Regions from separate parts of the Heyndrickxia sp. FSL W8-0496 genome, predicted to be linked through region 3. Evidence: riboswitches for the same ligand, from Rfam matches in the RefSeq annotation. Region 3 holds a riboswitch; each other region holds the start of a gene.

Region 1 (8,258 bases), 230 kb from region 3:
TCGCAAAAGACATAGTGATCGCATCAGGTTTTGTAGTTGTCGGAAAAACAGTACCAACACCGATATAATCAGCCCCTTCCTTTTGTGCAACCAATGCTTGTTCCTCAGTTTGAACAGAAACACCGACAATCATTGAGTTGGGTATTATTTTTTTCACTTCCACTAAGGGGAGATCTTTTTGTCCAATATGTATTCCTTCTGCATTGACTGCCAATGCGATGTCCACACGATCGTTAATGATTAATGGAACATCAAATTTTGCTAGAAGTTGTTTAAGTTTTATTGCCTTTTCAAAAAAGATTTTTCCTTCTGAGTGTTTTTCTCGAAGTTGCACAGCAGTGACTCCACCTAGCACCGCTTTTTCAACAATAGGAAGCAATTCCTCTTCGGACGTTTGTTCATCTGTAACAAGATACAGTTGATAATCAATATTCATGTATTCTCACCTCAAGATTAAATGTTTCAGCATTCATCAGATCAATTTCGTCTATAAGTTTTGCTTTAAATGTTCCTAGACCTTCATTCAGTTTCAGATGTTGTTTTGCCCTTTGACCCGCTATTGACATGACAGACATTCCAACCATCGTAGCATTTAAAGGGTCTTCACTTACTGCAGCAAAACTTGCAATGATGGAACCTGACATACAGCCAGTACCTGTTATTTTTGTTAATATTTCATCACCATTTTGCAGGATGAATGTTCGTTTTCCATCTGAAATGACATCTTCCTTGCCACTTATCCCAATTGAACACTTATATTTTTCCGCTGCACGATTCGCTATTTCTATCGGAGAAACTGAAACTTCACCTGCATCTACTCCTTTCGTTTGACTACTTCCACCAATTAACGCATGAAGCTCACTTACATTCCCACGTATGATATCCATTTTGACCTGATCTAATAGAATCTGTGATTTACTTGTTCGAAAAGAAGTTGCACCTACACCAACAGGATCAAATATTACAGGTATCCCTTTACGATTTGCAGCACGGCCAGCACGAATCATAGATTCAAAAACCTGCTCATGAATGGTTCCAAAGTTTATCACTAGTGCATCTGCTAACTGGATCATCTCTTCCATCTCATTCGTTTCTGTTGCCATTACAGGTGATCCCCCAATTGCAAGTGTCACATTGGCACAATCATTGATGGTTACTGTATTCGTAATATGATGAATAAGTGGCTTCGACTCTTTTACTCTATTAAATAATTCTTTGATATTATTCACTATAACTCCCCCTTATTTTCCTCTCTTTTTCTACTAATCCAGCTTTCTCATAAATATCAAAAAAATGATGGGTAGGACCATGACCAGATCCAATATTAATGCTATATTGAATTGCTTTTGTAATATAGGATTTACCTGCTTTAACAGCCTCCTGCAAAGAGTATCCTTTTGCTATATACGCTGTAATTGCGGAGGATAAAGTACAGCCGGTCCCATGAACATTCTTCGTATGAATTCGTTTCCCTTTTAACCATGTGAATTGCATGCCATCGAAAAATAAATCATTCGGATCTCCTTCAAGATGTCCTCCTTTTAGGAGGACAGATTTTGCCCCAAGCTCTTTTAAATTTCTACATGCTTGATACATATCCTCAATATTTTCAATCTTAGTATTAGTTAAACATTCCGCTTCTGGAATATTAGGAGTTACAAGTGTTACCACTGGAAGCAATTTTTCCTTTAAGGATTGTATGGCATCCGTCAATAAAAGATGATGTCCTCCCTTTGAAACCATTACAGGGTCTAGAATTATCTGTTTTGGTTTATACTTGTTGAGTTCTTCAGCCACATTTTTTACAATTTCCGCTGATCCAAGCATGCCAATTTTCACAGCATCCACCGGTAAATCCTCAAATATTGCTGCAATTTGATCACGAATGATCGAAATATCCAGCATCTGAACCGATCGTACCTCAACAGTATTTTGCGCTGTAACAGCTGTAATAACAGACATTCCATACACACCTAATGCAGAGAATGCTTTCAAATCGGCTTGTACTCCTGCTCCTCCACCTGAATCAGAGCCTGCGATTGTAAGAGCTGTTTTCATAGATGATTCCCCCTATTATTTTGTTTTTGAATAATATTTTGATAAAAACCATGCCAATAATTGCACCGCCTAAGGAACTGATTATGAAAGACGGTACAAACCCGAATAAGGCAACTTTATTCCCTAAAAGCAGAGTTGCAATCGGATAGGCAGCGAGCGCACCAAGAATCCCTGTTCCAGTTACCTCTCCAATAAATGCCCATATAAGCTTTTTGGTTTTTAAAAATAGAAAGCTTGCTAAAAAAGCACCAATCATACTCCCTGGGAAAGCAAAAATAGAACCAGTTCCATTCATATTTCGAAGTAATGAAACGATGAATGACTGTGCTACGGAATAAACCGGACCAAGCAATACAGCAGTCAAAACATTAGCCATATGTTGTACAGGAAAAATTTTCGCAAACCCTACTGGAATAAACACGATATTACTTGTTAGTGTAGTAATCGCAATAATTATTGAAGTCAATGTTAGTTTTCTAGTTTTAGACATTGAATCACCCCCCTTTCCCTTAAGAACTTTCGAAATTTGTTTAATTTCGATAAGAGCTGGCAAATCAAGAACGTTGTAATTTTGAAAACGAAGATAAATTCTTTTTTCTCCACAACAGAAAAACCACTTTCCTAAAAAGAAAGCGGTTATATCCCATAAAAAGACAACCTAAAAAATAGGTTTGGACCGCTTCCCTACGCCGGCATCACCCGGATCAGGTTTAAAGGGTATCAATCTTCTTTGATCTCTCTCAGCCAAACTCGGCTCCCCTAGCAGAATCTATATTTTATTGTTATAAGGCATAAAAAAACCGCCCTAGATATAAGGACGGACTGATTTTCACGGTTCATCGCACCGAAAAATACAGCCACTTCCTTACGCCAGCATCAACTGGATCAAGTTCAAAGGGTCCAGAACCTCTGTCTCAGTCTTCTTAAAAGACTCCCCTAGTGATCAATTTCATTTAATTAAACCCATCTTAGCATATTCTGGATAAAAATCAATCATTTTCATTAGAAAGTTAAAATAATAGACTATACATCCATGACTAATGTATCAATCTTTTTACGTATTTTCATTTTCTCTGTTTTACTCTTCATTCAAACCTTCTATCTCATTCATTGTCATGAATATTAGCTTTTTCAACAGTAATGAAATAATTTTTTCCTTCCATAATTTTTTAATTCTATTATAGAGTGCACAGCAGTCCTTCTGTATCCTCAATCACTTTGTTTACATTTAGAACGAATGCCTTGCCCCATTAGAGGTATGTGTAAATGAGTATAAAAAATGCCTCTTATTCTTTTTTTAGTTGTAACCAAACTCCTTTCCACCCCTATTGATAATAAATTTAGCTTAAATTACATCTAAAAATATTTTTATATGATTTAAAAATAACTGAATAATGTTAATATTATTCTAAAATGATGAAGTTCATATCTAGTTAATCAAAAATTTAGGGAAGTGATTCGATTGAACCAAATAATATTACAAAAATTAGGAACTGCCGATCCTATCTTACAACAACTAATGAAACTTATTGGTCCGCTCAATATAAAAATAAGTGATGATCCCTATCAAGCATTATTACGATCAATAGTCGGACAGCAATTATCTGCAAAGGTTGCTTCCGTTTTAAATGAGCGGCTAAAAAAATTGACGAATTCCAATCTCTCACCGGAGACTATTTTAGCATTATCAGATGAGCAGTTAAGAGAGATAGGTATATCCTACCGAAAGATTTCGTATATACGAGATTTATCCGAAAAAATTACTAAAAAGGAGCTACTATTTGAACAATTTTCATACATGGGGAATGAAACGGTAATACAACAATTAACACAAGTCAAAGGAATTGGTCGTTGGACAGCGGAAATGTTTCTCATCTTCTCACTAGGTAGACTCGATGTATTATCCCTACTAGATATTGGTCTCCAACGTGGTGTCAAATGGCTTTATTCAGTTTCAAAAGAATCAGATGGTAAAAAACTTTTAGAAGAAAAAGGAAAAGCATGGGCACCTTATCAATCGATTGCCTCGCTATACTTATGGGAGGTGGTTAACCAAGAATATGTCGTTTCCTATCCTTCATTTGAGGAATACTTGAGATCTAATTAAATCTACGATTTATTTATAATTATTTTCAATGGATCTCACTTTTTACTGATTATAAAAAAGGGTTGTCTGATGAAAAGATATTGCTACCAGACAACCCTATTTCTATTTTCAGTTAAACATTTTAGAACAAAATATCAGTTATCAAAATTATAACAAAGTAAAGAACCATTGCTGCTAAACCAATTGGAAAAGCAAATCGTGCATATTCTCCACTTGTAATTTTCAGTTTACCAGCAGCTATAATGTTGGGTATATTTCCAGGAATAAGCATCCCCCCACTAATGAGGAGACCCATTAAGATATCTTTGATCGTAGTATCATTCATCGCAGGACTTATTTCCGCAGCAGCTAGTGTCGCATTATCTAAAACAGCAGAGAGCATATTAATCCAATACATAATTAAAGGACTTAAATCAAGTAAGTACGCTTCAATAAATGGTTCAAAACCAGCACCAAGAAATGTTAAAGCCATTACAAATAAATAAATCTTTAAACTGCGAATAATAATCTCCGCATAGGACTCAGTCTGTGTGCCTGTATCTGCTTTTGCGCTACCCGTTTCATTCTCTTTAGATCCTGCTAGTTCACTTGCAGCAGCTATTTCAGATTTCCAGGCAGGTTCATTTAATCTACCACCCGGTTTCACTGCAAAAGCGGCGATAATTCCAAAAACAATCACTGCTGGAATAACAGAAGTTCCAACTAATTTAAGTAGATAAAAGAAATCTTCATCCAATTTACTTACAACAATTGTAGAAAGTGGTTCACCAATCGGAGTTAACACTGCCCCCATACCGATTGCAAAACATGCTAACACAACGAGACGAATCTCGGATTTTCGGTCCAGTCGTAATACACTAATGACCGCAACTAGGATGATAGCAGCTACAATGGCTGTAATAATACTTGATACAATTCCAAGAACGATGACAAAAAGGGCAATAAATAAGCGATATGGCATTACTGAGCTAATCCACAGGATTCCTTTCTCAATCGGTCGTTGGAACCAGCGAAAAACTAATCCGGCTATGAGTACTGCAAGAGTAATATTAATCGGATGGATGATTGCTTCCTTAACAAGTGACCATGAGTAAACTTGGCTTACAACAACAGCTAATATTCCCATTATAAATAAAAATATTTCTAAATTTCGTTCAACAAATTTAGTAAAGGGTAATATTAAAACAAGTAACAATATAATGGATAATCCAATAATCATTGATACATCTCCTCCTTGTATTTTATAATTGATAATTTTGATGATTCTGTAATTTAAAAAAGGCAATTAGGTACCTAATTATTTAATCATCTTCAATGAAAACTCAAAAAAGCCTGTCACAAAAGGGACATACTTATCCCTTGGTGACAGGCTCCTCCAAAAAAATTTATCTATTAAATTATCAATTATAAATCAAAAATTTGTAATCTATAAATTAGTATATCATAAATACATGCTTTTTGACTAGATAACTTCTAAAAAATTTTTCAACAAATAGCAAATAGTAATAATGAACAAAGGTTTATGTAATAAAACCAATCTATATATACTTAAATTTAAATATGAATTTTCTAAAAATAGTCATCCTTTTATTTTACCTTATATTAAAGAATAAAGCTAATAAACAAATGAAACTATCCTTCCTTTTCTGTGTTTATCTTGAATAATTGGTGACAATTCTCTCTCTTTATTCATGAACTTTATGTGAAGTCACAATCATTCTACAGATAAATTTAATAAAACATATTAAGATGATTTCAAATTAGCTTTCAGAATTTTATCTTTAATTGAAAGGAGTTTTTTATGAAAATGAAATGGTTAATCTATTTAGCGATGTTTACTATAGTGACTGTACTTTCAGGCTGTGAACCTTTAATGGTACTAGATCCTAAAGGACCTCAAGCTAAAACACAAGCTAATGACATTATGATTTCTATATTCATTATGTCATTTATTGTCATTGTAGTTTTTGGTCTTCTGCTTTTTATGCTAATAAAATTCCGAGCTTCTAAGCAAAGCAAGGATTATGAGCCACCACATATTGAGGGAAACCCGATTGTAGAAGCAATCTGTGTTGGAGTACCAGTCATCATTGTTATTGTTCTTTCAATCATGTCGGTTAAATCCAATTATAAAGTAGAGGCGACTCCGAAAGGTTATGGAGATCAAGAGCCATTAATCATATACGCGGCAACCTCCAATTGGAAATGGCATTTTAGTTACCCAGAGGAGGATATCGAAACGGTAAACTACCTTTATATTCCAACGAATCGTCCAATTGAATTTCGATTATATTCATATGGGCCAATCACTAGCTTTTGGATTCCTCAACTTGGTGGTCAGAAATATGCAATGTCCGATATGGTCAATACTTTACATTTAGCTGCCGATGTTCCTGGTGAGTACATGGGACGTAATGCCAACTTCAGTGGGAAAGGCTTTGCTGAAAACACATTCAATGTCAAAGCCATGTCGAAAGATAAATATGATGAGTGGGTAGAAGAAGTGAAGAAAACAGCCAAACCTCTAACTGAAGAAAAATTTGATGAGCTGTTAGAACCAGGTCATGTGGGTCAATCCACGTTCACCGGTACTCATTTGGATTATGCACCTGCTCCAGAAGGGGAAAATGCTGGTCATCATCATGGCTCTAACACGAAAGATCATTCTGTTGAGACTGAGGAAGAAAATCATGAAAACCATTAAACAAATAATTCATGATTCACGCCCCCCTTACCTATAAAGCTGTTTAAACTTAAATTTCTTTACTTCTAGAATTTGATCTTGAAAGGAGTTAAAAAGGATGGACTTTTTTGATAGATTTGCCATACCACATCCTAGTTTAGCAATCTATGTTTCTATGGTAGCAATTGGTCTTACAGTTATAGCAATTCTCGTAGGATTGACCTATTTTAAAAAATGGGGTTATCTATGGCGTGAGTGGCTAACGACAGTGGATCATAAACGAATTGGGATAATGTATTTAATTTCTGCTTTACTCATGTTATTCCGTGGTGGAGTAGATGCAATCATGATGCGTGCGCAACTTGCCGTACCTGATAACAAATTATTAGACGCTCAGCATTACAACGAAATTTTTACTACGCACGGAATTGTAATGATTATCTTTATGGCAATGCCCTTCATTATGGCTTTAATGAACTTTGTCGTCCCATTACAAATTGGTGCTCGCGATGTTGCATTTCCACGTTTAAATGCTTTAAGTTTCTGGTTATTCTTTATGGGGGCAATGTTATTCAATATATCATTTGTTGTCGGGGGTTCTCCTGATGCGGGTTGGACTTCTTATTTCCCACTAGCGGGAACTGAATTTAGTGAATCTGTTGGCTCAAACTACTATATGATCGCTATACAAATTGCTGGACTCGGAACATTAATGACAGGAATTAACTTTATTACAACAATCTTAAAAATGAGAGCACCAGGAATGACATTAATGAAGATGCCGATGTTTACTTGGTCTACCTTAATAACGAATGCAATTATTGTTTTTGCCTTTCCTGTTTTAACAGTATTACTTTTAATGGGAACGATGGATCGATTATTTGCAACAAACTTCTTTACAACGACAAACGGTGGTATGGATATGCTGTGGGCTAACCTATTTTGGGTATGGGGACATCCTGAAGTATATATCTTAATTTTACCGGCATTTGGAATCTATAGTGAAATTATTTCAACGTTTGCACGCCGAAACTTATATGGGTATAAATCGATGGTTGCTTCCATGGTAATTATCTCCCTTCTCTCATTTTTAGTATGGGCACATCATTTCTTTACAATGGGTCAAGGGGCACTAGCAAATAGCATTTTCTCAATTACAACGATGGCGATAGCTGTTCCAACAGGTATTAAAATCTTCAACTGGTTGTTTACACTTTGGAAAGGGAAAATTACGGTGACTACACCTATGCTTTATTCACTTCTATTCTTACCGATTTTTACTATCGGTGGTGTAACAGGGGTTATGCTAGGAATGTCAGCTGCAGATTATCAATACCATAATACAATGTTCTTGGTTGCACATTTCCATATGGTAATCATTCCTGGTGTGGTATTCGCGATGCTTGCAGG
Region 2 (8,258 bases), 1.9 Mb from region 3:
TCCTCTGTTAATAGCAAATCTTCTAGTCTAGGACGCTTAAAAGGGACAATGAATTCCTTCTGCACCGTAGCTGGTTTGCTGGAAAGAACAATAATTCGGTCAGATAGAAAGATTGCCTCTTCAATACTGTGTGTGACAAATAGTATGGAGCGTTTATACTCAGACCAAATCGATAGCAGCCATTTTTGCATTTCGAGTCGGGTAAATTCATCTAAAGCGGAAAATGGCTCGTCTAAACAGATGATGGATTGAGGACTAAGCATACTGCGAATAAAGGAAACACGTTGTTTCATCCCTCCTGATAATTCATGCGGATAGACATGTTCGTATCCTTTTAAGCCTGCACGTTCAATCATTTCTAATGCTTTTTCTTTATTGATTTTTCCTGCTATTTCTTGCCCTAGTAAAACATTTTGCAAAATTGTTCTCCACGGTAAGAGGGAAGGGGTTTGAGGGGTATAGCTGATGACCCCACGTTTCCCATTCACCTGTTGGCCTTCTATTAAAATAGAACCAGAATCAGGTAAGCTAATGCCCCCGATCATTTGGAAAAGAGTACTTTTGCCACTTCCAGATGGTCCTAAAATAGAAACAAATTCGCCTTCATTGATTGAAAAAGAAAGATCTTTTATTATTTGAAGATCACCAAATGATTTTGCTAGATTTTGTATGTCTAATTTACTCATGATGGTTTCCCTCTTCCTTTGGCTGCCATTTAACCACTTTTTTTTCGATAAGAACGATGAAGGCAAAAAATAGTAGTGCGAGAAAGATAATAATGAAAATTGCTACAAACACACGATCCGTACGAAACGAAGATGAAGCCAAGGTCATGTAAACACCAATTCCTTTATTAGCTCCAAGCCACTCAGAAATAACAGCACCCATGACACTATAGGTTGCAGAAATCTTCAATCCTGAAAAAATGGATGGCAGTGCATGTGGCCACTCTACTTTCCAGAATAATTGCCTCTTTGATGCACCTGCCATTTGCATGTAATGCTTTAACTCCTGACTTGTTTGCCTAAAGCCATCTAGCGCAGCAACCGCTATTGGGAAAAAGCAAACAAGTGTAATAACAATGATTTTGGGTAGCATCCCAAAGCCAAACCAAATGACTAGTAAAGGTGCTAAGACGATGATCGGAATATTTTGCGAAATAATTAATAACGGATAAAAAGCCTCTTTAAAAAATGAAACAAGATGCAAGCCAATGGCAATAAGAATGCCAACACTGCTACCGATAATAAAACCTAAAATGGCTAATTGAATGGTTGATAGTAAATGATGAGAATACCCATCCCAACCAGTTACCCCTTCATGTAAAATTTGTGTTGGAGATGGAAGAAGCCATTCTGGTATAGCAAATATTTTTGTAATTGATTCCCAGATGATGAATAAAAGGATGATGACCAAAATTGGCCGCCATCCTTTCTGAAGTAACGCCTTCATTAGCGATATTTCTCCGTTAATTGATCCATTGAAGCCCCATTTGGTTGATAAAGAACCTTAATTTGTGAAATGACATTTGGACTGCCAAGCTCGATCATTCGTTGATTCATTTTTTCAACGATCGCAAATAGCTCAGTCAAATCTCCTTCCATTGTCGTCTCCAATGGATTTACTTGATATTTCACTCCTGAACGGTCAATAATTGAAATCGCTTCGTCTACGTAAGGTATCACATTTTCACCGTTTTTTGTCTTTGGGATTATTTGAATACTTAATAATGCATTTGCCATTCTTAATCACTCCTCTATTATTTTGGTAAATATTGATTTGTAAATGCTTTCTTGCTATCTAGTTTTTTATCTAATAGATGATTGTCATACATCCAGCTAGCATAGTTTTCCCAAATCTCTTGTTTTTGCTCGCCCCAACGCGCGGCATCATCTTGATATTTTGGTGATAACCATTTTTGACTAGCTTTCACAAGTTTTGAATCTAAATCAGGAACGGCTTTTATTAATAGATCTGCTGCATCGTCTGGATGATCAATGGCATATGTATATCCTTTGGAAGTCGCAGCAAGAAAATGTTTAATCGTTTCTGGATCTTTTTCTATCATTTTCTCATTCGTCGTTAATACAGGTGTATAGTAATCTAGTTTGTTAGAGTAATCGGTTAAATAGACCATATTGATTTTCTCGCCGCGAAGTTCCGCTTCGACCCCAGTCCATCCATAATATATCCAGGCAAAATCAATATCTCTTTTTACAGCGGTAAAAAAGTCCGTTTCACCCATATTAATGATCTTCGTTTTTTCTACATCTGCATGCTCTTTTTTCATTAAAGAATCAAGGACTGCTTTTTCAACGGGTGCACCCCAGCCACCATATGTTTTATTTTCGAAATCCTTTGGTGAAGTAATATTTTTTTCCTTTGGAGAAGCAAAACCAGATGTATTATGTTGAATGATGGCAGCAATTGAAACAATCGGTACACCTTGTATTCGTGCTTCTGTAATACTTTCTTGTGCACTTATTCCGAATTGTGCCTTTCCAGCAGCAACAAGCTGATCAGCACCAGCTTCTCCAGGCTGAATAATATCAACATCTAAGCCTTCATCCTTAAAATATCCTTTTTCCTTTGCCACATATAATCCTGTATGATTGGTATTTGGTGTCCAATCTAAAACTACAGTCACATGCTTTAATCCTTTTTTCTTACTGTTTGCTGAATCATTGTTATTACTGCAAGCTGTTGTTAATAAAAGCAATGAGCTAACAATAATCATTAACCACTTTTTCAATTGAGTTCCTCCTTGTTAGATTGTACTAAGCTGTAAAGGATGGTAGCTGAGAGACTAGTCTTTCAAATAAAAAGCCCTAGGTTTTTAACCTAGGGCACATATAAACATACAAAATAAATATATTCAATATGTTCCCTCCGCTGGTCTCAACCAGATCAGGTTCAAAGAGTCAGTATCTTACGGATACAATCTCAACCAGCAACACTGGTCCCCCTACAACTTAAATAGTAGATATTCAATTTTCAATCTTTCAACGTTACTATGCCATACCTTTTTATTTTTTACAAGTGAAAAAGCGATTCAATAGAAATATTATTGTATCGTGCCTTACACTGTGCGATAAGTTCATCTTCATTTAAGAATGTTTCAGTAAAGCCAAGCTGTTTACCTAATTGGGTAATATAGGGTTGTTCTAGATAAGCTATATTTAGTATTTCTTCGTTGGAAAAAACGGTTCGTGTATCGCCGTCTAAAAGGATTTTTCCTTGGTTAAAAATAATTGTCCGTTCAAATACTTCTGCTACAAAATCCATGTCATGCAAAATGCATAAGACAAGTTTTCCCTCATGAATTAGATGTCGTATAATTCTTTTAAGCTTTTCCTTTCCATCATGATCCTGTCCCATAGTCGGTTCATCAAAAATTATGATATCTGTTCGCATTGCAAGGACAGAGGCAATCGTTACCAATTTTCGTTGTGAAAGGCTCAAGTCATAAGGATTTCGTTCTGCATGTTCATTGAGTCCAACCATTTCAAGTGCTTCTGTTGCATTTTGTTTTGCTTCTTTAACTGATTGTCCTATATTTAATGGCCCAAACATCACTTCATCCATTACTCGATTTTTAAAAATTTGATCATTAGGATTTTGAAAGACTAACCCAATTGTTTTTGCTAATTTTGCAGCAGTCTGCTCTTTCGTATTGATGCCATTAATTAAAATTTCACCTGAACTTGGAGTCAATAATCCTTTTAATAATTTTACAAGAGTGGTTTTCCCTGCTCCATTTTGACCTATCAGAGCTGTGCTTTGATTTGAAATCTCGAGATTTATCCCATGAAAAATAGGAGATTCAAGTGAATAGGAGAAATGAAGATCTTTAATAATTATTCGCATCATTTTTTTTCACCCCGTTCACTATGGATATGACCGATTGTTAAGATCTCATTTAATGTCACAGGAAGTAAACTATCCTCTTTATTAAAAATATTTAAAGCCCGAGCAATTTTTGTGAAAATAGGAGGAGAAACCCCGTAATCCAATATATCTTTTTTGGAAAATATCTTTTTCGGGGTGTCAAAATCAATGAGCTTTCCCTCGTGTAATAGGAGGATTTTGTCCGAATACTGAGCGAGCTTCTCCATCTTATGTTCAGCCATAATGACTGTCATTCCTTCTTTAGTTAAGCTTTCAACTACCTTAAAGACTTCATCCGAACCTTGGGGATCCAGCTGGGAAGTTGGTTCATCTAATATTAATATATCTGGTCGCATTGCGAGTACACTTGCAATCGCTACACGCTGCATTTGACCTCCGGAAAGGCTGAAGGGATTTTTTTCTTTTATATGTTCAATATCTAATAATTTTAAGCTCGCCTCAATGCGAGTCTTCATTTCTTCGCGCTCTATTCCCATGTTTTCCAGCCCGAAGGCGATTTCATCAATTACCGTAAATTTTGAACCAGTAATTTGAGAAAATGGATTTTCAAAAACGAGTCCAACCTTCAATGAAAGATCACAGATTTCAGTATTCATGACTTCTAAATCATCAATGAAAACCTGTCCACCATAGGCCCCTTTAAAAAAGTGTGGGACGAGTCCTGTTAGCGCATAGCAAAGGGTGGATTTTCCGGAAGAATTTTTTCCAACGATCCCTATGAATTCCCCTTGCTTGATTTCGAATGAAATGTCATTAAGTGCAAGCTTCTCTGAGTGAGGATATCGATATTTCAAGTCGTTTACACGTATTTTATTCATATGGTTAACCTCCCAACAATGATTAGGATAAAGGCCAAAAATAAGGTGAATTTCAAGCTTTTACTATAGGGGTATTTCCTCGCTTTTTTAAAATGAGTTTTTTTCCCTTTTGCATTAAATCCACGGACTTCAAGGGCAATTGCACGCTCCTTTGTATCATTAAGTGAATTAAGAACGACAGGACCAATTAAAGGAAAAAAGGACTTTAAACGAACCAATATATGTCCTTCTGTTTCCATCCCCCGAGATCTTTGTGCATCGATGATCTTCCCCATTGTCGCACGCATTTGAGGAATAATTTGTAAGACAGACAAGAATACATAACCGATCTTCCGCGACATGCCTTTTTTTACTAAAGAATCAATTAATTCATCTGGCTCTGTAGTTAAAATGAGTAATCCAAAGGCGCAGAGCATATTAAATATTCGCAGGACCAAAAGACATGCATAGGAGATTCCTTCCTTGTAAATAGTAAATCCTCCAATTTCAACGAAAGGTGTAGAACGGTTGGGGTGAAATAAACTTTGCACGATAATGATCGAAAGAATTAATAAGAAACTGACCCCTAGAATGGGTAAAATTTTTCGAAACACCTTTCCTATTAATAGTAAAAGGATACTGATAAAAGTTGTGATGATTGCAGCTCTAAGATCAGGGATAATATATGTGGCTGCAATTGATACGAAAACATATAAGAGCTTAGTCAATGGATCAATGTGATGAATGAGAGAATTTCTCTCAACATACAGTGTCATAGATTTCATAGTATCCCTCCAAAAATGCATGATAGAAGAGGCCATCTATTAAAGAGTAGACACCTTAATAGACAGCCATATCCATTGTCAACTTTATAATGATTCAATCTTATTCTGATTGTTATAGATTGTTGTTAAATTTTGCGGAAGTCCTTTGAAAATAAGATAACTAATAATAACTGTTGCGATTTTATCTGGGACATCAACAACGATACTGTCTAAAAATGATGCAAGCCATTGAGGTAGGTTATGAGCGATAGAGTAAGCATACAGTGCATCCCCCCATACATTTCCCGTTTGTCCTCCCCAAAATATCATATTTAACGGTGTGGAAATCGTTGCTGCGACCGCACCGACTATAATTCCAATCATAATTGCCTTCCCTATATTAGCAATCCACCCTTTGTATGCCATGATACCAACAATAAGACCGATAACTCCACTCGTTATGGCATAGACAAAGGAGATTGGATCTTGGGTAAAACCATAAATGATATTGTTAGCAATTCCAGAGATTGCCCCAATTATTGGGCCAGCAAGCATACTTGCCAGTACTGTGCCAATCGCATCTAACCATAATGGCAGTTTTAACAGGCCAGCGAATAATTTACCTAAATAGTTAATCCCTATAGCTGCTGGAATGAGAACTAGTGCAGCAGTTGAAAATTTTAAAGACCACATACTATTTTTCATGTTTCTTTCCCCCTTATAAATGTTTGAAAAAATAATCTACTAAAATAAGACGATTTAATTCTACTACACTTTTTAAAAATATACGACAAGTGTCTTTACACTAGTAAAAAACTTTTGTTGAGTGTATGATATTTATGAATAGGAAAAGGATTTGATTAATAAAGAATATGCAAGAATGGATCTGGACATTCGATGATTGGTTTTGTTTATATTGTGTAAATTTTTTGTAAATCCTTCTTTAGGTGGTTGCAAAAGTTAGGACAATTTGAAATATTATTTTTAAGAGAAATAGAGTAGATTAATAGACATTAATTGATTCTATTTCTAAATTTTGATGGGAGGAAATAAATATATGGGTTATCGAAACAAATTTTTAATAGGATCGGTGACAGTTGCGATTGCAGCATCAAGTATTTCCCCGGCTTTGGCCGCAGAGAATAAATCAGCATTTGCTGATGAAAATCAATTTGGGATATATAAAGACTTTATTCTAAAGGCAGTCGAGCTTGGTTTAATCAAAGGGGCAAATAAGAATGGAAACACTTATTTTTATCCAAACCAACAATTAACCCGTGAGCATGCTGTCTTGATTTTAGGACGCAATCTAGGAGAAGTAGATACGACAGGAGTTCAACAATTCAAAGATGTCGATCAGCTTCCAAAGGATCATGAGTTAAGAGAGAATGCCCTAAAGGTTAGGAAAAATGGTATCTTCTCTGGATGGAAGGATAATCTTCAATATAAAGCAATATTAACACGTGAGGAAATGGCAAAGATATTAGTTCAAGCCTTTCAATTAAAACATGTGGAAGATTCTAATATAAAAGTAACCGATTTAAATAAAGCGGGAAAGGAATATCAAGAGGATATCACCATTCTCGCCGAAAATGGGATTACGGTAGAGAAGGTCTTCAATCCGAAAGCGAAAGTGACGCGTGGACAATTTATTACGGCACTTATTCGTGCAATAAATAGTGGAGATAAGAAAGAAGGAAATTTTGAGCTAACATTAATGCACACAAATGATACACATGCTCATTTAGATAATATTGCAAAACGAATTACAGCAATTAAAGAAGTTAGGTCACAAAGCAAGAATACATTATTACTAGATGCAGGTGATGTCTTCTCTGGAACGCTCTATTTTAATGAATACCTAGGACAGGCAGATTTAGAGTTTATGAACCTTATAGGCTATGATGTGATGACATTTGGCAATCATGAGTTTGATCAAGGAACAAAGCCTTTAGCCGAATTCGTAAAAAATGCAAAGTTCCCGTTTGTTAGTGCCAATGCTGATTTCTCAAAAGATGTCAACTTAAAGGATCGATACCATAATGAGTTAGCTACTACTGCGAATGATGGGGAAATATACAATAGTATAATTAAAGAAATCAATGGGGAAAAAGTAGGGATATTCGGCTTAACAACAGCTGAAACAAAGGATATTTCAAGCCCTGGGGATGTAGAGTTTAAAGATTATATTGAAGAAGCAAAAAAAGCGGTTGAACAGCTCGAAAGCCAAGGAATTAATAAAATTATTGCTCTTACCCATATCGGCTTCGATGATGGCGGTGGTGACAATGACCTGACATTGGCAAAAGAAGTAGAAGGGATCGATGTCATTGTCGGTGGGCATTCACATACGAAACTAGCAGAACCGGTGAAGGATACAACGGGCTCTGAACCGACCATCATTGTTCAAGCTAATGAATATAGTAATTTCCTAGGAACTCTTGATGTAGAGTTTGATGAAAAAGGAAAGGTTATTGGATATGCTGGAAAGCTTCTAGACCTTAATGAAAAGAAGGATGATCAATATGTAATTAAGGATGATCCTGAGGCTGCTGAAATTTTAGCAACGAAATATAAGCCAGCAGTAGATGCAAAGAAGGAACTTGTAGTTGGAAAAACAAATGTTGAATTGGTAGGAGGAAATCCAGCTGCACGGACAATGGAAACGAATTTAGGCGATTTTATTGCTGAAGGAATTTTGGAAAAGGCCAAAAAGATCAATCCGGATACTATGATTGCTTTCCATAATGGAGGAAATGTTCGTGTTTCAGTGGACGCAGGTAATATA
Region 3 (8,258 bases):
GTGCTAATTTCACTATTTTTAGAAAGAATTCCAGGAGAAAGGACTATACCACTTGTTCAACAATTAAAAGCAGTAGGAAGTGCAAAATTAGGTACTGCGCATCTAGCTACTATGTTTATGCTTGCAGGTCATTATACACTTTACGCGTATTTCACACCATTTTTGGAAAAAAATCTGCATCTGAATTCCTATTGGATTAGTATTTGTTATTTTGTATTTGGAATTGCAGCCGTCTGTGGTGGGGCTATAGGTGGAACTCTATCGGATAGGATAGGTGCGAAGAAATGCATTATTCTAGTCATTAGCACATTTGCCATTGTACTATGCTTATTACCTTTTACAACTTTTTCTCTTGTTTTATTCATTCCTATAATGATGATATGGGGAGCATTAAGTTGGAGTCTGTCACCACCTCAGCAAAGCTATTTGATACAAACCGACCCGGAAACCTCCGATATACAGCAAAGCTTTAATAACTCAGCCTTACAGATTGGCATTTCACTTGGATCTGCAATAGGAGGAATTGTATTAAACAAAACCGGATCGGTAACAAGTACAGCCTGGGTTGGAAGTGCTGTTGTCATTATCGCCTTACTATGTGCAATCTTTTCTTTAACTAGACCGGCAATCACTAGAGAAACATCAACTGTTTCTTGAAAACATCGGAAAACATGGGGACGGTTCTAGTGCTTCGAAGAAGCATTAGAACCGTCCCTTTGCTTCAAAATGTTCCTCTTCCAATCGAATAATTTCAATTTGGGGATTTAGGACTTTTAATTTTTTCGCTAAGCTTTCGATTCCAAAGATTTCGGTAAATGTATGACTTCCTGCGATTAGATTGATCCTGGCAAACTTGGCATATTGGATTGCATATAGTGTTGCTTCTCCAGTGATGTATGTATCGCATCCCGCATCTAAGGCACGTTTTATTACTTTTGTAGAATCACCAGCACCTGTTAAAACAGCAATTGTTTTAATCATTTGATCATTATTTTTCCATGCACTCACTGGTTCGTTTAATTTTTCAGACATCAGTTTAACAAGGTTTGTAAATGAAATAGGATGATTAAATAATCCTATAGAAGGGAACTCATTTCCATTTTCATAGTGAGAGTACTGTTTAATCACATCTACCTCAAGAATATTCATTAACGATGTACATGTCCCAAACTCAATGTAGTCAAGTGGTGCATGAATAAAGAAATGAGTAATATTATTTTCTTCAAGCTTCTTCATACACTGATCTTTCATACCATACAAAAAGTCCCATGCATCATGATGAGTAATCATTAAATCAACATGATTCAGTGCAGCTTCTTGGATCGTTTCTAAAGTTAAATTTGTTGCGTAACCAATTTTTGAAAATGATGTTTTGGAAATAGAAGTAAATCCATACTCATCATCTTCATGTTTTACTAATTCCTCACCAAATAAATCCTTAATCTGCATTTGAAATTGTTCTAATTTCATTAGTTCTATCCCCCTCAACGGGGACGGTTCTAGTGCTTCGAAGAAGCACTAGAACCGTCCCTTTACTTCCAAGTCTCCATTGTATAAGCCATTTCCCAAAAGCAATATTCATAATACGCACTCCTCCAAAAGAATTCTTTCATTTCGGATTGTTCTTCTTCTGAAGATGCTTCAGCGAGTTCATCTATTCGTTGTATTTGCTCGGTTACAAGCTCCCTGAACCAATCACCGTTATAAGCGGCTATCCATTCTTGGTAAATCATTTCATCTGGTTGACAATCCTTCAAATAACTTCCTATATCTAAGTACAACCAATAACAAGGTAAAATAGCTGCGATTATATAACCCAATTTCCCGCTTTGAACAGCTCGATACATATGAGAGGTATAAGCATATGCTGTTGGTGCGGGTTTAAAGGCTTTTCTTTCTTCCTCTGATATTTCGAGTAGAGCAGAAAATTTACGATGTAAAGACATTTCAGCTTCGTATGTACCTTGTGCATGATTAGCCATCCGATTTGTTGTATATAAATCCCTTGATACAGCTGCACCATATGATTGAACTCTAGCAAAATTAGATAAGTAATAGGAATCCTGTAAAACATAAAAACGGAATTTTTCTATTTCTAATTTGCCATTACCTATTCCTTGTACAAATGGATGTTGAAGACTTGCATCCCACCATTTTTTCGCTTCCTTTCGGCATTCCTTTGCAAACGACATACTCCCTCATCCTTTCCAAAAATAAAAAACCACTATCATACTGGGAAGTGGTTAGAAAACAGAATAAAGATGGAAATATATCATTCTGCTCCACTTCCCTCCGCTAGTATCAACTAGATCAGGTTCAAAGGGTCTTAAAGTTGAACTTTAATCTCAGCCCTTAATAAAGGCTCCCCTAGTGGTCATTATTATCTTATTGTCATAATCATCCTAACATACAAAAAATATTATTCAAGGGATTTTCCCTACCTATAATATAATTTCAATGGAAAATTATAGAGTTTACTTGTAGATAATCGCCCAAACATCCTACTCAGCTCCAATCTTCTCTTTCCAACATATTATTCTTCTTAATTTTTATGATATAATGATACCGGACATAAAATGAGGAGGATTCCTATGAGCCAACAAACTATTCAGATATCAAAGAAAAACCAAATTATTGAACTTCGTATCACACAGATGGCTATATATTTACAAAGTAAAATCATTGAAGCCATGGATAACGAAAAACATGTTTACTATCTTTTCTTCTATAAAAATCACTATATAACTTACGTTAAACCCTCCAAACTCAAACGAAAATCTTTTATTAGTGAAGCATTAACTAAAGGTCTAATCTTACCACCTAATCACCCACTAGTCTTTTCTTCCATCACACTAGAACATCCATTTAAGAAGTATTCCTTTCAACAACTAATTAAAAAAGCCGAAAATCTTTTTACTCCACAAGAAGTTGCCTTTCTTACAACCTTTTTTGAATCATTTATTTCGAAGAAGACCATTTTTTCCTACATACAAACGATCTTTTATGATTACCGTCGCAATGGCAAAATGTTTTCAAGTTATCGTATTCTTCGCATCCTGATGGATTTTTGCCCAAATGAGAGCTGGGTAAAAGGTATTGCAAGTGACTTAAATTTTATCAAATATAGCAAGCTATATGATCAATTAGCAGATGTATTAATCGATAAAGATCCACTCTACATGGAAAATCGACTTTTTCAATTGAAAGAAAATAAACAGGAATATCAAAGGCTAGAGCAATTATTAAAACATCAATCTAGATGGATGGACTTAATCGGATTTTATCTACAAACTATTAATGTGGAAAATTATCCATCCCTTCTCCAATTCATTCAGATACATTTACCGAAAGAAGATGTAATCTCCGTATTAGAGGATTTAATCCAAAAAGAGCAGCACATTCCAGAATTAATTAATGATCTATTAGATTTATATATAGAAAATAAAGATGCAGAGAAGCTGATTCAACTATTAATTCGCAGCAAACTTTCCCTAACTACCTCACAAGCCCAAGCTTTTGAAGAGATACTAAATGAAGTGAATCTAAATCCTAGGTATTTTCAATCCGAACAAATAGATTCAATCCTAGCACCACTGTTTCATATAAATCCTGAAAAAGCTAAAATTTTTCTTCACCAATCCATTACTTTACTTCTAAAAGAACAGAATCTTGATTCCATTATTGAATACCTTGAACCACTAAAAGGCTGTATTCCTGCAATACCCATCTTGAAAAAAATCGAGCAAATGCAGAAGCTTTCAAACGATCCTGATCAACAATTATTACTCGGCCAATTATTTTATGAATTTGGACAATATGATCAAGCAATTGATTGTTTTAGCTGGGAAATGGAACTAAAAGCTTATGATCCGAAACCTGTTAAATGGCTAGCAAAGCTATATAACGAAATTGGAATGAATCAAGAGCATCAAGCCTACACACAATTATATATAGATATGCAAAAAAGAGCTTAGAGAAAAAATGCATTTCATTTTGTAACATGCTGATTGACTGTTAGAATGAAATTACGTATTTACCGAAAAAAGAAAGAAGATGAATCTATGGTTAATCATTCAAAAAAAATAAATGAAATTCGTTATTCTGTGCTTGACCTTTCTCCAATTGTCCAAGGAAGTACTGCTTCGCAGTCATTGATAAATACATTAGATTTAGCAAAACATGCAGAGAAATGGGGGTTTACTCGTTACTGGTTGGCAGAGCATCATAATATGCCTGGGATAGCAAGCTCCGCTACTTCTCTTGTTATAGGACATGTAGCGGCAGGAACTAAACATATTCGTGTAGGTTCAGGAGGGATCATGCTTCCCAATCATGCACCATTAGTAATTGCTGAGCAATTCGGGACATTAGAATCCCTTTTTCCAGGTAGGATCGATTTAGGATTAGGCAGAGCTCCTGGTACTGACCAGTTAACTGCTCACGCTTTAAGAAGGGACGGGCGAATAGATGCGGAAGATTTTCCGCAGCAAGTAGCTGAATTACGTGCCTACTTTAAACCAACTGGCAAAATGCCTGTTCGGGCAATACCTGGAGAAGGATTAAATATTCCGATTTGGTTACTAGGATCTAGCGGTTTTAGTGCACAATTGGCTGGCCATCTAGGACTACCGTTTTCATTTGCAAGTCATTTTTCTCCAGAGAATACTTTACCTGCATTGGATTTATATCGACGTAGTTTCCAAGCTTCAGAAGTATTACAGGAGCCTTATGCGATGGTTGGTGTAAATGTTATTGCTGCTGATTCAGTAAAAGAAGCTGAATTACTAGCAACCTCGATGCAGCAACAATTTTTAAACTTAATTCGCAACAATCCAATGCCCCTTTTGCCGCCTGTTGATAATTTTAGCGAACTATGCAGCGATTATGAAAAAGCTCTACTACAGCAACGAATCGGGGCTTCCATTATAGGAGATAGAAAAATTGTAAAGGAAAAGCTGCAGCATTTCTTAAATGATACACAAGCAAATGAAATCATCATTAATGCACAAATATACGATCACGATGCACGACTTCGTTCATATGAAATTGTTTCAGAAGTTATGAAGGATATATAAAGAATTAATTTACAGGTACCTTAGAATGAAAGGTGCCTGTTTTTTTTCATTTAGTGTTACATAATTGTGAATAGATGGATCATCATTCGGATAATCAATTACTTTATGATAAACTAAGCATAATTATTTACATAGATACAAATAGTTAATCAATAGAAAAATTGTAAAGGATTGTTCATTATGGAGTCTAAAAAGGTACTACCTATTTTATTTTTAATTATGTTTCTCGTAATGGTGGGATTTGGAATTATTATTCCGGTTATGCCATTTTTTGCAAAGGAAATGGGGGCAAATCCGACCGAGCTAGGATTATTGATGGCTGTCTATTCTTTTATGCAACTTATTTCCGCACCTATTTGGGGCCGTGTTTCTGATAAAATTGGACGTAAGCCAGTTATGATGATTGGGATATTAGGTCTTTCTGTGTCATTTATTTTAATGGCTATTTCCAGTCAACTCTGGATGCTATTTATCGCTAGAATCATTGGAGGATTATTATCTTCAGCAAATATGCCAACAACAATGGCTTATGTGGCAGATATTACTTCTGAGGAAGATCGCGGCAAAGGAATGGGAATTATTGGTGCAGCTACTGGTTTAGGATTTATTTTCGGACCAGCTATTGGAGGGTTATTTTCTAAGACTAGTCTAAATATGCCCTTTTATCTTGCAGCTGCCTCTTCATTTATTACCTTTCTTCTTGTTCTATTCGTCTTAAAGGAATCTCTCTCAAAAGAAAAAAGAGGACAGCACGCAGATAAAAAATCATCAATATGGAGCTCCTTTAATGGTTCATTATCTATCTTATATATTTTACAATGGTTTATTTCATTGTCATTGTCTGGATTAGAGGCTTCATTTGCCTATTTTGCAGCCAAAAAGGCGGGATTAGATACAATAGACCTAGGCTATATTTTTATGATTATGGGGTTCGGTAGTGCCCTTGTTCAAGGGGGATTAGTTGGTAGATTTTCAAAAAAATATGGAGAGGGCACAGTGTCCAAGGAGGAATCATTGTATCAACCATCGGCTTTGTTTTAATACTACTAGTAAATAGTTTTACAACTGCAGCAATCTTTTTAACCATTTTTGGATTAGGAAATGGCGTCATTCGACCTTGTGTATCAGCTCTTTTAACGAAAAAATCAACTGCCGGTCATGGAAGTGCTACAGGATTGCTTTCATCCTTCGATTCCTTCGGAAGAATTATCGGTCCGCCACTAGGAGGATGGTTATTTTCGATAACAGCGGGTCTCCCGTATATTTCTGGGGCAATACTTTCCATACTTGCATTGATGCTTTATCAAGTATATCGTATAAAAGAAAAACAGCACCGGACTATATCTTATTGAATGAGGAATGGGTTGTCTACTCAACTTTAAAGACAACCCCTTTTTTTATTTATAAATTTATTATACAGCTCCTATTATTTTCCCATCGCTCATTTTAACAATTCGATCAGCATAAGTGAGCATTTCTTCGTCATGAGTCACTAGTAAAGTAGCAATATTTAATGTTCTTGCCAAATGACGAATTAATGACATGACATCTTTAGATCTTTTTGAATCGAGGCTTGCGGTTGGTTCATCCGCAAAAAGTATTTTAGGTTTATGGATGATTCCCCGTGCAATTGCAACTCGTTGTTTTTCCCCGCCAGATAATGAAGACGGATAAGCATCTCTTCGGTGATCCATTTCCACCATTTTGAGCATCTTGTTTATTTCTATTTTTTGTTCATGCTTTTTTAATTTTGATTCAGAAACATCCAACATAAGGAGCAATTGTTCTTCAACCGTAAGAAAAGGAACAAGATGAGCAAATTGAAAGACGAATCCAAATTTATTTGCTCGGATTTTCCGAATTTGTTCTGAGTTCATACTGATCATGTTTTTCATACCAAGCATTACTTTTCCATCTGTAGCTGGTTGAAGTCCTGCTGCAATTGTAAGGAGTGTGCTTTTACCGCTGCCTGAGGGACCTACTAAAGCAGTGATTTCCCCTTCTTTCAGAGTAAGATCAATACCTTTTAAAATTTCTTCCTTTATCTCACCATTATAAAATGTTTTTCTAACGTTCTTTAAAGTAAATATCGACATCCTACATCTCTCCTTGTTGAATGGCTTGCATTGGTTCAACCTTTTTTATTTGAAAACCAGATAGAGTAGCTCCTAAAAATCCGATAACGATAAAAACTAAAGATAATAGTATGGTTGTTTCCGGTGTTAAATGAAAAGGCATTCCTTCAGGTGCAATCAAATTAAAAACTTGGCTTAATACAGCTGATAAAGCAAGTGCAATGAATGTTATAATAATCATTTGTGTCCACATCATTTTGAATAGGGTACTCGTTTTTAGTCCAATTGCTTTTAAAATACCGTATAATCCAATTTTTTGAACATTCATCATGTAGAAAAAAATAGCAAACAGCATTCCACTTATTACAACTAAAAACAATACAATCATATTTAAAGACATTTGCTCTGCTTTATAACTCGGAATTGTGTTAAGAAACCGTTTCTTCGATAATGTTTGTAAGCCAGCGAACTTTTGATCTGAATCTGCTCCGGGGATATATAGCAATTGCATATCCTTTGCCCCAAAGATCTCCTTATAATCATCCATATTTATAAAAGCAACCGGTGCATGACTAAATTTCTTTTGATTAACAAATGCTTTTACAATAAACTTCCTCCTAAATTGATTGTTTGTTAATGTATCACCAATTCTAATCCCTTCATTCTTCAATGAGGAATCCAGTACTATCTCCCCTTTTTTTACATTTTCGAATATATTTGAATGGGTCGAAGTGAAAAATGTGACACTTCGTTGTTTATTAGCAGCATCTTTTATAAATCCCATTTGCATTGAAAAAGCTACTGCATTTTTTTGTTCACTTAATACACGATGTTGGATACTTTGGTCTATTCGGGAAAGATTATAGCTTCCTTCGGCATCCTTCGTCATATAGAATTGTCCATTTGGTAAATTGTTTATCAATGATGCATTGTCTTGTGATAATCCATTTGCTAAACCAGATATAATAAATGTCAATAAACTAACAAGAAAGATGATAGAACCTAAGATCATAAACCTTACTTTATTTTTCCTTATTTCTTTCCAAGCTATGTTCAACTTAATTCCTCCAATCTCTTCTTAACGCTTTAAGTTTATGATTGGTATATG

What was found. A riboswitch is a leader RNA that binds a small molecule or an ion and turns the genes downstream of it on or off. The one in region 3 is predicted to bind thiamine pyrophosphate.
Region 1: linked by a shared signal. The riboswitch ahead of thiW (energy coupling factor transporter S component ThiW) and the one ahead of tenA (thiaminase II) in region 3 are both predicted to bind thiamine pyrophosphate.
Region 2: linked by a shared signal. The riboswitch ahead of NST63_RS05505 (ABC transporter substrate-binding protein) and the one ahead of tenA (thiaminase II) in region 3 are both predicted to bind thiamine pyrophosphate.

Annotation. Positions count from the first base shown of each region.
Region 1 is NZ_JBBOXX010000001.1:2,721,875-2,730,132, forward strand. It holds gene thiE (thiamine phosphate synthase) at 1-436, opposite strand, end outside; gene thiM (hydroxyethylthiazole kinase) at 426-1,229, opposite strand; gene thiD (bifunctional hydroxymethylpyrimidine kinase/phosphomethylpyrimidine kinase) at 1,222-2,058, opposite strand; gene thiW (energy coupling factor transporter S component ThiW) at 2,027-2,548, opposite strand; TPP riboswitch at 2,723-2,829, opposite strand; TPP riboswitch at 2,904-3,006, opposite strand; gene NST63_RS13735 (DNA-3-methyladenine glycosylase family protein) at 3,521-4,165, shown strand; gene NST63_RS13740 (DUF1646 family protein) at 4,287-5,384, opposite strand; gene qoxA (cytochrome aa3 quinol oxidase subunit II) at 5,967-6,869, shown strand; gene qoxB (cytochrome aa3 quinol oxidase subunit I) at 6,967-8,258, shown strand, end outside.
Region 2 is NZ_JBBOXX010000001.1:1,078,946-1,087,203, forward strand. It holds gene NST63_RS05490 (ABC transporter ATP-binding protein) at 1-686, opposite strand, end outside; gene NST63_RS05495 (ABC transporter permease) at 679-1,452, opposite strand; gene NST63_RS05500 (thiamine-binding protein) at 1,452-1,742, opposite strand; gene NST63_RS05505 (ABC transporter substrate-binding protein) at 1,760-2,752, opposite strand; TPP riboswitch at 2,868-2,977, opposite strand; gene NST63_RS05510 (energy-coupling factor ABC transporter ATP-binding protein) at 3,034-3,870, opposite strand; gene NST63_RS05515 (energy-coupling factor ABC transporter ATP-binding protein) at 3,867-4,727, opposite strand; gene NST63_RS05520 (energy-coupling factor transporter transmembrane component T family protein) at 4,724-5,491, opposite strand; gene NST63_RS05525 (hypothetical protein) at 5,576-6,175, opposite strand; gene NST63_RS05530 (5'-nucleotidase C-terminal domain-containing protein) at 6,528-8,258, shown strand, end outside.
Region 3 is NZ_JBBOXX010000001.1:2,950,270-2,958,527, forward strand. It holds gene NST63_RS14955 (MFS transporter) at 1-657, shown strand, start outside; gene NST63_RS14960 (Nif3-like dinuclear metal center hexameric protein) at 703-1,470, opposite strand; gene tenA (thiaminase II) at 1,533-2,192, opposite strand; TPP riboswitch at 2,271-2,379, opposite strand; gene NST63_RS14970 (tetratricopeptide repeat protein) at 2,592-3,974, shown strand; gene NST63_RS14975 (LLM class flavin-dependent oxidoreductase) at 4,062-5,075, shown strand; partial or broken gene NST63_RS14980 (MFS transporter) at 5,256-6,427, shown strand; gene NST63_RS14985 (ABC transporter ATP-binding protein) at 6,488-7,171, opposite strand; gene NST63_RS14990 (ABC transporter permease) at 7,173-8,207, opposite strand.